Regions from separate parts of the Clostridium aromativorans genome, predicted to be linked through region 1. Evidence: predicted binding sites of a transcription regulator. Region 1 holds the regulator's gene; each other region holds the start of a gene.
What was found. The regulator Rex, encoded in region 1, represses fermentation and respiration genes when NADH is low (regulators of the CRP and FNR family bind a similar motif). The targets are predictions, from matches to a motif close to ATTGTTAANNNNTTAACAAT.
Positions count from the first base shown of each region.

Region 1 (3,220 bases):
ATAGTTTCTTTTTTTAAGTTCAAGATATTTGGTATAATTGCCGTTATAATAATTTATATGACCATTTATGAGCTCAATGGTTGAATGTGTTATGGCATCTAAAAAATATCTATCGTGGGATATCAGTATTACAGTGCCCTTATAAGCTTTTAAATAATCTTCCAGCCATTCTATGGCATCTAAATCCAAATGGTTGGTAGGTTCATCAAGTAGAAGTATATCGGGTTTTGTAAGGAGAAGCTTGCAAAGGGCCACACGCGTTTTTTTACCACCGCTTAACACGTTTATAGGTGTGCTGTATTCATCCTCTGTAAAACCGAGTCCCTTTAGGGTTTTCCCTATTTCCGCCCTATAAGTGTATCCCCCTCTATTTGAATAAAGCTCTGAGCAGGTAGTGTAATCATTTATCAGCTTATTGTGATATTCTTTTCTGGCTGTATCATAGGGTTTGCTCATTAATGATTCCAATTTATCAAGTTTTTTTTCAAGATTAACAAGATCCTCAAATACAGTATACATTTCATCATATATTGTATTTGAAGAATCTAAAGACAGATGCTGGGTTAAATACCCTAGAGTTTTAGATCTATCTATATACAGATCTCCGCTATCATAGTTTGATTTATTTGTTAAAATGTCGAACAAGGTAGACTTGCCGGTTCCATTTGGACCTATGAGGCCGACTTTATCTCCTTCATTTATATTGAAAGTTACATCTCCGAGTATAACTTTTATCCCATAGCTTTTATGGATATTTTTACAGCTTAAAACTATCATGAATAATAACACCTTCCTTGATCATTAACATTTTACTATGTATAATGATTTTTTTGTAGCCCTAATTTATTAAAATATATAGATATATTAAATGGTAGTAAATATAAAAATAATAAAAAAGAAACTATTGACATATGTTATAATTAAATAATAGTATAAATTATAGAAATAAATCATTTAGGACTATTTTATTAATAGATACAATAATAGATGATACACTAAATTTTATAAATACGAGGTGCTTTATGGATAAAAAGAAAAATATATCGATGGCTGTTATAAAAAGATTACCAAAATACCATAGATATTTAGGCGATTTAATGAGAAATGATGTGGATAGAATATCTTCAAAGGAATTGAGTGAAAAAATAGGGTTTACAGCCTCCCAGATAAGACAGGATTTAAATTGCTTTGGAGATTTTGGTCAGCAGGGTTATGGATATAATGTAAGTGAATTGTATAGTCAGATATGCAACATACTTGGACTTACAAAATTATACAGAACAGCAATAATAGGAGCAGGGAATATAGGTCAGGCTATAGCTAATTATACCAGATTTGAAAAGTTAGGTTTTGAATTAAAAGCTATATTTGATATAAATCCTAAACTCATTGGCCTTAGAATTAGAGATATTGAGATAAATGATATTGATTATTTGCCTGAGTATTTGAAAGAAAATGTTATAGATATAGGCATAATATGTGTTCCAAGTAATAACGCACAAAAGGTTTGCGACATTTTGGTTAAAAATGGGGTGAAAGGTATCTGGAATTTTGCTCCTGTCGATCTCATTGTGCCAGAGGATGTGAAGATGGAGGATGTTCATTTAAGTGACAGCTTGTTGACTTTGAGCTGTTTGTTAAATGATGTGGATTGAAATTAGTTTGTATAAATATAATTCTGAATTTTAGATAAAAGTAATAATAATTATACTATTTATTATTGAAATATGTAATTTTAAAGTATATAATAATAGTTAAAGTAAAGGATTTTACTTTAACTATTATTAATAATATTTGTGATATTATTAACAATAGTATGTTAATAAACTGTTTAATTTTAGTATAAAATACTAAAAACTTTTGGGGAGGGTTAATATGGAGTATAAAAATGTTATTCTTGAAAAAGAGGGGAAGTTGGCACTGCTCACAATAAACAGACCTAAGGCACTTAATGCTTTAAATTCGGAAACAGTGATGGAAATAGATAGTGCTATAGATGAGATTGCGGCAGATGATGCTGTGCTGGCTGTAATAATTACAGGAGCAGGAAAATCTTTTGTAGCTGGAGCAGATATAACTCAGATGAAAGATTTTAATACCTTAGAAGGCAGAAAATTCAGTAGACTTGGCAATAAAGTTTTTAGGAAACTGGAAAACTTAGAAAAACCTGTTATAGCAGCAGTAAATGGTTTTGCATTAGGTGGTGGATGTGAATTATCTCTGGCCTGTGATATAAGAATAGCTTCATCAAAGGCTAAGTTTGGACAACCAGAAGTGGGATTGGGAATTACACCGGGTTTTGGAGGAACTCAAAGACTTGCACGAGTAGTTGGACTGGGTATGGCTAAAGAGTTGATATATACTGCAAAGATGATAAAAGCTGATGAAGCTTTGAGAATAGGATTGGTAAATAGTGTATTTGAACCCGAAAAATTATTGGAAGAGGCAAAAAAATTAGCAAATACTATAGCTTCTAATGCGCCTGTAGCTGTTAGAATGAGTAAAGCTGCTATAAACAGAGGTATTCAGTGTGATATAGATACAGCTGTAGCTTATGAATCAGAAGCCTTTGGCGAATGCTTTTCTACAGAAGATCAAAAAGAAGGAATGACAGCTTTTGTAGAAAAAAGGGAAAAGAATTTTAAAAATAAATAATTTAGTTATACTATAGCGATCTTGTTATTAATATTTACAGAAGCTATATTTTATAGTATGAAAACTATATTAGGGGGTAAAATAAATGGATTTTACGTTAACAAGGGAACAAGAATTTGTAAAACAGATGGTAAAAGAATTTACCGAAAATGAAGTTAAACCAATAGCCGCTGAAATAGACGAAACCGAGAGATTTCCTCAGGAAACAGTGGATAAAATGGCTAAATACGGTATGTTGGGAATCCCTTTTCCAGTTGAATATGGCGGAGCAGGGGGAGATACGCTGGCTTACATACTAGCTGTTGAAGAGGTTTCTAAGGCTTGTGCTACTACTGGAGTTATACTATCGGGACATACTTCACTTTGTGCTTCATTACTTCAACAATTTGGTACAGAAGAACAAAAACAAAAGTATTTGGTTCCACTGGCAAAAGGTGAAAAACTTGGAGCTTTTGGTCTAACAGAGCCTAATGCAGGTACTGATGCTTCAGGTCAGCAGAGCCAGGCAATACTTGAAGGAGATCACTACATTTTAAATGGACAGAAAATATTTATTACAAATGGA
Region 1 covers NZ_JAJJPB010000007.1:122,235-125,454, forward strand. The annotation lists gene abc-f (ribosomal protection-like ABC-F family protein) at 1-777, opposite strand, end outside; gene LN736_RS08000 (redox-sensing transcriptional repressor Rex) at 1,023-1,655, shown strand; gene LN736_RS08005 (short-chain-enoyl-CoA hydratase) at 1,876-2,655, shown strand; gene LN736_RS08010 (acyl-CoA dehydrogenase) at 2,741-3,220, shown strand, end outside.

Region 2 (3,220 bases), on a different contig from region 1:
ATGTCAGAAAAACCGAAGCCCCAATCGAAAATAAATATCATTCACCCAGAAAAGGCTCTCACATACTTGCAAGTTCAATGCCATTGTATATAGAAGGTGTTTTTAAAGGGGCAGTGTCAACAGACAGGGATTATGCAGAGGTAAAGAAATTATATGCGGAGCTTGAAAATGCAAATTCAAAGCTTATTTTTCTTGAAAATCAAGTGAAGAAGATTTCAGGAATTTTTGGTGATATTATAGGGAAAAGCCCTAATATAGTGAAAAAAATCGAAATGGCCAGACAAATTGCACCAACCCATGCAAGTGTCATGATTACAGGAGAAAGCGGAACAGGAAAAGAAGTTTTTGCCAGGGGAATTCATGAGTTAAGCGGAAGGACAGGCCTTTTTGTTCCAGTGAACTGCAATGCAATTCCTTCAGAACTTTTTGAAAGCGAGTTTTTTGGATATTGCTCAGGAGCTTTTACTGGTGCCAGTAAAAAAGGGAAAATGGGTATATTTGAGATAGCAAATGGAGGTACTGTTTTTCTAGATGAAATAGGAGATATGCCTTTGCACATGCAGGCAAAGCTGCTTAGAGTACTCCAGGAAAGGGAAATTGTGAGAGTTGGAGGAGAAAAGAATATTAAGCTTGATTTAAGAGTAATATCAGCAACTAATAAGGATTTAAGAAAAATGGTAGAGCAAAACAACTTCAGAGAAGATTTATTTTACAGGCTAAATGTTGTGGAAATTAACCTTCCTCCCCTTAGAGAGAGAAAAGGAGATATTCCGATTTTCATAGAACATTTTATTAAAGAGTTTTCATCAGCAAATTCGAAGCCTATAGTGAAAATTCAAAAAGAAGCTTTGAGTATTCTTAATGAATACAGGTGGCCGGGCAATATAAGGGAACTTATGAATGTTATTGAACGTATTATTGTTACAACAAAAAATGGGGTTATACAAAAAAGTTCTACTCCAGAGTATATTGTCTCGGAATTAAAGAAAAATGGCCGCCGCAAAGAATATCCACTGGATTTAACCAAAGCTATAGAGGAACTTGAAACAGATAGTATAATAAAAGCTTTGAAATTAACAAAAAATAATAAATCAAAGGCGGCAAGCCTGCTGAATATACCAAGAACTACCTTATATCATAAATTGCAAGAGTATAAAATAAAGTGTTGAAAAAATCCCGCAAGGAAGGACTTTCTTATATAGAAAAATCCCCAATGCTATATCCGGTAGTATAGAATTCCATGGCTTCACCATCTTCCTGCAAAAAGAACAAATGGCAAAGAAAAAGACCACTCTAAATGAATGGTCTTTTTTGTATACACATACCAGATAATTTATCACTTACTGTTAATGAGTCCACTTTTTTGTATTTTGTTTATGGTGGAGTTAATTATAAACAGCGTCAAATTTTCGAACTATGTGTATTAATATTGACACTTTGTTTTTATTTCGTTGAAAGCAGCAGCAGCAATATGTTCAAGAAAATAATCGGAATATGCTAAAAAAATATTGTATGGATTTGGACAAATTTTTAACGAGCAAGAGTTTTTTCCTGTATATAAAAAATATAGTGGTAAGGTGAAAAATTGTTGATTTTGCAATGGTTTACATATAAAAGTATCTTTTTAGATGGATTTTTATGTGGGTTGGCACGCGAATTGCTGTTAAATAATAATGTAAAAGGTAAGTGCTCTAATTCAGAGTTAATTTTTTATCAAGTATATTATGTATGGAATGAGTAAATGTAAGTGTAAAAAAATCAAAAAAACAGAGAAATGTATGACAATTTATACAATTATCTGCTTTTTTCAGAAAGTAGGTGAATAGTCGTGGATTTTGTTTTTCCACTCAAGCAGCACGTTGGAGCTCCATCCGAAGCGCTGGTTCAGGAAAATGATTTTGTAAAAAGAGGTCAGATTATAGCAAAAAAACCACAGGGAGCATTGGGAACCAATATTTTCTCCAGTATAGATGGCAGAGTGAAAGCTGTTGATACAGATGGGATTGTGATTGAAGAATTGGAGACAGATTTTACAAAATACATACCTTTGCAAGGTGCAACACCAAGAGAGCTTATTGAAGAATCGGGAATTGTAGGATTAGGTGGTGCTGGATTTCCGACTTCTGTGAAACTGAATCTCCATTTTGAAGGAAAAGGAACTGTCATCGTTAATGCAGCTGAATGTGAACCAATTTTGTCACACAATATAACACGAATCCAAAAGGAACCGGAAAAGCTTTTGGATGGACTGTCCATTGTCATGAAGCTTGTCAATGCCGAAAAAGGGATTGTGGCTGTGAAAGGAATCCATAAAGAAGCCATTGAAAAACTGGAGAAGGCAAATACAGACGGCAGGGTTTCCATTCATGCACTGGATAATATTTATCCCATGGGTGAAGAGCGTGCAATTGTAAGAGAGACGCTTGGAATCCTTCTGGAGCCGGAACAGCTTCCCATGGCAGCGGATGCAGTAGTCATTAATTCAGAAACTACATTTCGTATTCGGGAAGCGGTAGAAGACAAAAAGCCGCTCATCGACAAGGATGTGACCGTAGGTGGAAAGCTAAGGGAAAATGCATCTATTCATGTATTACTGGATGTTCCGCTTGGAATAAGTGTAGCAGGGGCCTTGGAAAGGGCAGGAGGACTTGGCGACGAATACGGTGAGCTTATTATGGGAGGTCCGTTTACCGGCAAGAGGACTTCTTTGAAGGCACCGATTATCAAGACAACTGGAGGAATTATTGCAGCTGAGAATTTTATGCCGGGACCGCCAAAGATAGGGCTTTTGGTCTGTGCCTGCGGTGCAAACAAAGAACGTCTTGAAGAACAGGCATCAAGTATGGGCTCCAAGGTAGTGGGAGTTGAGTACTGCAAGCAGGCAAAACAAGTTAAAAATACCCGAAAATGTGAGAATCCGGGGAAATGTCCGGGACAGGTACAAAAGGTGCTGGCATTGAAGAAGTCAGGAGCACAGGCTGTGCTCATCAGCAACTGTACAGACTGCACCAATACTGTAATGTCCTGTGCGCCACAGCTGAAATTACCGGTTTATCATTGTACTGACGGTGCGCTGCGGGCTGTTAATTACAGGATGATAAGAAGATTCAGAAGAGAAGAAGAATAAGGAGGAATTAAAAATGCCTATAGTTAAAATCATTTGCTTATCATTGTACTGACGGTGTGATTGTGCGCTGTTAATTGCAAGATGATAAGAAGA
Region 2 covers NZ_JAJJPB010000013.1:79,505-82,724, forward strand. The annotation lists gene LN736_RS11170 (sigma 54-interacting transcriptional regulator) at 1-1,169, shown strand, start outside; gene prdC (proline reductase-associated electron transfer protein PrdC) at 1,829-3,127, shown strand.
Region 2: prdC (proline reductase-associated electron transfer protein PrdC) is a predicted target of Rex. The motif match lies at 1,699-1,718, and genes of this name have one in related genera.

Region 3 (3,220 bases), on a different contig from region 1:
CCGAGAATAAGTCCTGTAATCATAGGTACAACCCATCCCATGCCAAGATTGAAAAATGGAATGTAGTTTCCATAGAATTTCAAAATATGTTGTATAAAAGGTATGGATTTAACTGCAGATGGCAGGGCATTTATGCAATCGGCTATGCTTACAAAGAGAGTGAACAGTGTAGTGAGCACGTATACGCATTGGCGGTTTTTGAAAAGTTGCGATAATAAACCGAGTAAAATTAAAGCGATAGCTAGTGGGTACAGGAACATTAAAACGGGGATTGAAAGTAAAATTATCTGAGTCAATCCAACGTTAGCTACAAGGCAAGCTATGATTGTAAAAAGAATTACATAGCTGTTATAGTTAAGACTTCTCGGGAACAATTTATAAAATGTCTCGGAACAAGCAGTTATAAGTCCAATTGCGGTCTTCAAGCAGGCTACTGTTACAATCAACGCAAGCAAAATACTGCCCCAGGAACTGAAATAATAGTTTGCTACCTGGGCTAGCGCAATTCCTCCATTTTCGGATACAGGAAATTTTCCAACACTTGTAGCACCTACGTAAGCCAGACATCCATAAATCAGTCCCATGAGTAAAATGGTTACTATACCGGATTTGATAGTTCCAACTGCAATTCCCCTTGAACTTGTAACTCCAAGGTCTCTTAATGTTCTTACAACTATAATTCCAAAAGCCAGAGAGGCTAATGCATCCATAGTATTATAACCTTCTAAAAACCCCTTAAAAAAGGGAGTATTGGTATAGGCATCCACGATTTTTGCATTGGCTGCGGTTCCCATAGGATGTACAATACTTGTTACTATTAAAATAGCAAGAAATATTAAAAAAATTGGATTTAGAACTTTTCCAACCCAGGTGAGAATTTCGTTTGGCCTTAAAGAAAAAAACAGTGCCGCAAGAAAAAATATGATGGTGAACAGAGCAAGCCCTAATCTAGCATATTGACTTGGGATAAAAGGAGTAAGTCCAATTTCATAGGAAACCGTTCCAGTCCTGGGCAGTGCAAAAAATGGTCCTATTGTTAAATATAGCAGCAGTGTCATTACGTAACCATAAATGGGATGAACTCTGCTTGCAAGATCAAATAAGCCTGAACTTTCGGAAACACCAATGGCAACAACACCTAAAAAGGGAAGACCAATAGCTGTTATGAGGAATCCCAATGTTGCTATAGATACATGGGCACCAGCCTCTTGTCCCATATGTACTGGAAATATTAAGTTTCCTGCCCCAAAAAATAGTCCAAACAGCATAGACCCAACTATGATGTAAGACCATAAAGATAATTTTTTATCCAAAATAAATCAGCCCCCAACTATAAATTGATAATTTTATGAATTCTCTTATTGATAGATAAAAGAATTCATTTATTAATAATACCATAAATGCTCTCAAGCACACTTAACTACCGTATAATTTTTTATTTTCTGAAAAAATTTATTTGTGATATTGCTACTGTGAACTGAAAATGTTATTATTTAATTGACAATAAAATAACAAACAAATTCTTTACAATAATATTCAGGAAAGGATGTTTTATTTATGGCAACATTAAAATTACTAAGAGCTCCATTAAAGTATATACAGGGAAAAGATTCGCTGTTGGATTTTTATGAAGAAACCAAGGATTTAGGTTCTTCTTTCCTATTTATTTGCAGTAACAGCGGATACAAAAATTGTCATGTTAAAATTGAAAAAAGTTTTGAGAATACTGATAGTAAATTACATTTTGAAATTTTCAGCGGGATTAGTTCCAACAGTGAAATTGAAAGGATGAGAAAAATTGTAAGAGATGAGCACATTGAGGTGGTTGTAGGAGTTGGCGGAGGCTCAGCTATTGATACAGCCAAGGCTACAGCTTATTATGAAAAATGTCCTGTAACGGTTGTACCTACGGTAACGGCTACAGATGCACCTTGTACAGGACTTTCTGTTATTTACAATGATGATGGTACTTTTTACAAATATTTATTTTATCCTAAAAACCCAGAAGCAGTTATAGTGGATAGCAAAATTATAGCAAATGCACCTGTAAAATTTCTAGTAGCGGGTATGGGAGATGCACTTGGTACCTATTTTGAAGCCAGGGCTTGTGTTAGAACTGATTCTCCAAGCCTAGAAAATGGAGGCATATCCATGTCTGCCATGGCACTTTGCAAATTATGTTATAGCACATTGATGGAATACGGCTACCAAGCCAAGTTGTCCTGTGAGAAACATTTGATTACACCTGCTCTGGAAGCCATTATTGAGGCTAATGTATATCTGAGTGGAGTAGGTGCTGATAATGGGGGACTTGCGGTTTCACACTCTGTATACAACGGATTTACGGCTTTGCAAGAATGTGAAAACACAATGCATGGACCTTTAGTCGCATTTGGTACTATGACACAGCTTATTTTGGAAAGGGCTCCGCAAGAAGAATTAAAAAAGGTCATGGATTTTTGCTATAAAGTGGGCCTGCCTATAACATTAAACCAAATTGGTGTAACGGATGAAAGAAGAGTCTATATAGCGGCTCAAAAAGCTTGTGTGCCGGGAGAGACAGTTCATAATTTAGCAGGAGATGTAACTCCGGATCAGCTGTATGATGCAATACTGACAGCGGATTTACTTGGCCGGGAATATTTTAAATAGTAAAATATGGATTGTATAAAAAGGGCAAGATGCCCTTCTTTATATATTTTTAAAAGATTGACAGAGCAAGATTATTTTATCTGTAACATTTTGCGAGTACTATCCATACAATATAATTGGTAAATTATTTAAGAAGGAACAAGAATGCAAGGAGGTTCCTAATGTATAGTAATGAATTTTTCCGCTGTCCATATCTATACCGTATTGATGAACCCATGTGTCCATTTTTAAATAGACAGATGGGATATTACGACGATCTTGGATATTATGATTATCCTGAAGATCTCATACGTTCTTATGAAAATGGTTATAGAAACATGTTCGTGCCACAAATGCCTGGTGACAGATGGAGTAGATGGGAAGATCTAGGGGGTGCATTGACATCGGCACCTGCCGTTTCATCATGGGCTTCTAATAGGCTGGATACTTTTGTAAGGGGAACAGACAATGCACTGTGGCATAAATGGTGGAATGGCTCTAGATGGAGTGACTGGGAAAGCCTAGGTGGAAACTTGACCTCGGCACCTGCTGCTGTTTCCTGGGGAAACAACAGGATTGATGTATTTGC
Region 3 covers NZ_JAJJPB010000019.1:58,974-62,193, reverse strand. The annotation lists gene brnQ (branched-chain amino acid transport system II carrier protein) at 1-1,313, opposite strand, end outside; gene LN736_RS13535 (glycerol dehydrogenase) at 1,558-2,652, shown strand; gene LN736_RS13530 (carbohydrate-binding protein) at 2,814-3,220, shown strand, end outside.
Region 3: LN736_RS13535 (glycerol dehydrogenase) is a predicted target of Rex. The motif match lies at 1,497-1,516, and genes of this name have one in related genera.

Region 4 (3,220 bases), on a different contig from region 1:
GCTGTTAAATCTGCAGCTGCTTTTTCTATAGCTGTGCCCATTCTTGCTTTGGGAATACCAATCTACGATACTTTATTTGCTATGGTGAGGAGAAAGATAAATGGGAAGCCTATCATGCAGGCAGACAGGGGACATTTGCACCATAGGCTCCTGGATATGGGGCTTACCCAGAAACAGGCGGTTATGATAATGTACATTATAAGTGCAGTTCTTGGCAGCTTTTCCATAGTAGCCATGGAGATAAATGCGCAGAGATCCTATTTTTTGCTGATTATAGTAATGATTATTTTAATCTTGATAGCCTGGAAAGCTGGTTTTTTTAAACATAGAGAGTAAAATGGAGGATTTTATATGAAAAAGATCAAGAGTATTGCAATATTTGGCACAAGACCTGAAGCAATAAAGATGGCTCCCCTAGTTAAGGAGCTTGGAAACATAGAGAATATAGAAAATAAAGTCTGTGTTACAGCTCAGCACAGACAAATGCTTGATCAAGTTTTGGAGCTTTTTAAAATTGAACCGGATTTTGATTTGAACATAATGAAGAGTAAACAAACCTTGACGGGAATAACTACCAGGGTGCTTCAGGGGCTTGAAAATATATTTGATGAAGAAAAGCCGAATCTAGTTATTGTTCATGGAGATACTACTACCACTTTTGCAGGAGCTCTGGCGGCATTTTATAAGAAAATAGCAGTAGGCCATGTGGAAGCTGGTCTAAGGACTTATGATAAATATTTTCCTTTTCCCGAAGAAATGAATAGAAAACTTACTGGAGCTATAGCTGACCTGCATTTTGCGCCAACCACAGGTTCTAAAAATAACCTTCTGAAAGAAGGGGTACCTGAAAATAAAATATTTGTTACAGGGAACACAGTTATAGATGCTATGAATTTTACGGTGGAAAAAGGTTATGTATTTAACAATAATGAACTAAATCAGATAGACTATGATAACAGAAAAATTATAATGGTAACTGCTCATAGAAGAGAGAACTGGGGCAGGGGAATTAGAAATATTTGTAATGCACTTAAAAGAATTGTTCAGGATAATGCCGAAGTAGAAGTTATTTATCTTGTGCACTTAAATCCAATAGTAAAGGACGTGGTGTATAAAATATTGGATCATATTCCAAGGATACATTTACTGCCGCCTCTGGACACAAAAGAAACTCATAATTTGATGAATAAATGCTATATGGTCATGACTGATTCAGGTGGTCTTCAAGAGGAGGCACCTCATCTTGGAAAACCTGTGTTGGTACTTAGGAATGTAACTGAAAGACCAGAAGCTGTAGAAGCGGGCACAGTGAAATTGGCCGGAACTGATGAGGATAACATAGTTAAATTGGCAAATGAACTTATATTGGATCAAGATGAATACAATGTAATGAGCAGAGCCATAAATCCATATGGGGATGGTAAAGCATCTGGAAGAATAGCAGCAGCTATTTTACAGTATTTTAATATAGAAAGTGGCGAATATAAGGAGTTTCAATAAAATTTTTATTTGGAAATTGACAGGGATTACCTTATTAAAGCTAAAATCTTTGTGTTTTTTTTAACAAAAATATTGATAAAAGTCTAATTAGCTAGTATAATAAAGAGGATGACAGAAAACTTTGTAAATTAGAAATAGATAATTTAATTTAGGAGGATTAATTATGAGAGATGTAGTTATTGTAAGTGCTGCAAGGACTGCCATAGGAAAATTCGGGGGAAGTTTAAAAAATGTTTCTGCAGTAAAATTAGGTACTGCAGTTATAAAAGAGGCAGTAAAAAGGGCAAATATTAAACCAGAACTCGTAGATGAAGTTATAATGGGAAATGTATTGCAGGCGGGTCTTGGACAAAGTCCAGCAAGACAAGCTGCTGTATATGCAGGTATTCCTGTGGAAGTTCCCTCATTTACTTTGAATAAACTCTGTGGTTCAGGTCTTAGGGCAGTTAGTCTAGCAGCTCAGCTCATAAAAGTTGGAGATGACGATATAGTTGTTGCTGGAGGAATGGAAAACATGTCTGCTGCTCCATATTTACTTGAAAACGCTAGATGGGGAGCTAGAATGGGCGACGGGAAATTAGTGGATTCCATGTTGAGAGATGGTTTGTTTGATGCCTTTAACAATTACCATATGGGAATTACTGCAGAGAATGTAGCTGAACAGTGGCATATAACTAGAGAAATGCAGGATGAATTTTCAGCGTCATCTCAACAAAAAGCAGAAAAAGCTATAAAGAGCGGAAGATTTAAAGATGAAATAGTTCCAATTACCATAAAAGATAGAAAAAAGGGAGAAATAGTTTTTGATACAGATGAGTTCCCTAGATTTGGAACTACAGTCGAAACTTTATCCAAATTAAAACCGGCTTTTAAAAAGGATGGAACTGTTACAGCAGGAAATGCTTCGGGAATAAATGACGCAGCTGCAGCATTAGTTGTGATGAGCGCAGACAAAGCAAAAGAATTGGGAATAGAGCCAATGGCAAGGATCGTTTCATATGGGACAAGAGGTTTGGATCCTAAGATAATGGGCTATGGTCCTTTCTATGCAACTAAAATAGCATTGGAAAAGGCTAATTTAAAGGTAGAGGACCTGGATTTGATAGAGGCAAATGAAGCATTTGCGGCTCAGAGTTTAGCTGTGGCTAAAGATTTAAAATTTGACATGAGCAAGGTAAATGTAAACGGCGGAGCAGTAGCTCTTGGACATCCAGTTGGATGTTCCGGTGCAAGAATACTTACTACACTGCTTTATGAAATGAAGAAAAGAGATGCTAAAAAAGGCCTTGCAACATTGTGTATAGGTGGTGGAATGGGTACTGCCATAATAGTTGAGAGATAAAATTTGTATTTAATAATGTAAAATTTATAACATAGACGCAAGGGTTATGTTTTTTAGCAAAATTAATTTGTGAAATACATAACCCTTGTGTTTTTTTTGTAATAATTGTATGATTAAATCATACAGTTGTAATGTATTTAAGTAAATAATATACTATATTGAATTATAATTTAAAAAAGCATAGATTTAATAAGCAATTATGGGTTAAGATCATATAAATTGACGAAAATTACATAAAAACAATCAATTAATCGAAAAAATAGAACTTTTAGATTATATTTTTAAGGTATATAATTTTATTAGTTTATTTCTGCACGGGGGAACTTAATGGATAAACATATTTTGAGCATGGTGAAAAAGGTGTCCATCATCAATCTA
Region 4 covers NZ_JAJJPB010000001.1:441,230-444,449, reverse strand. The annotation lists gene LN736_RS02145 (MraY family glycosyltransferase) at 1-336, shown strand, start outside; gene wecB (non-hydrolyzing UDP-N-acetylglucosamine 2-epimerase) at 352-1,500, shown strand; gene LN736_RS02135 (acetyl-CoA C-acetyltransferase) at 1,664-2,842, shown strand; gene LN736_RS02130 (ATP synthase subunit I) at 3,170-3,220, shown strand, end outside.
Region 4: LN736_RS02135 (acetyl-CoA C-acetyltransferase) is a predicted target of Rex. The motif match lies at 1,549-1,568, and genes of this name have one in related genera.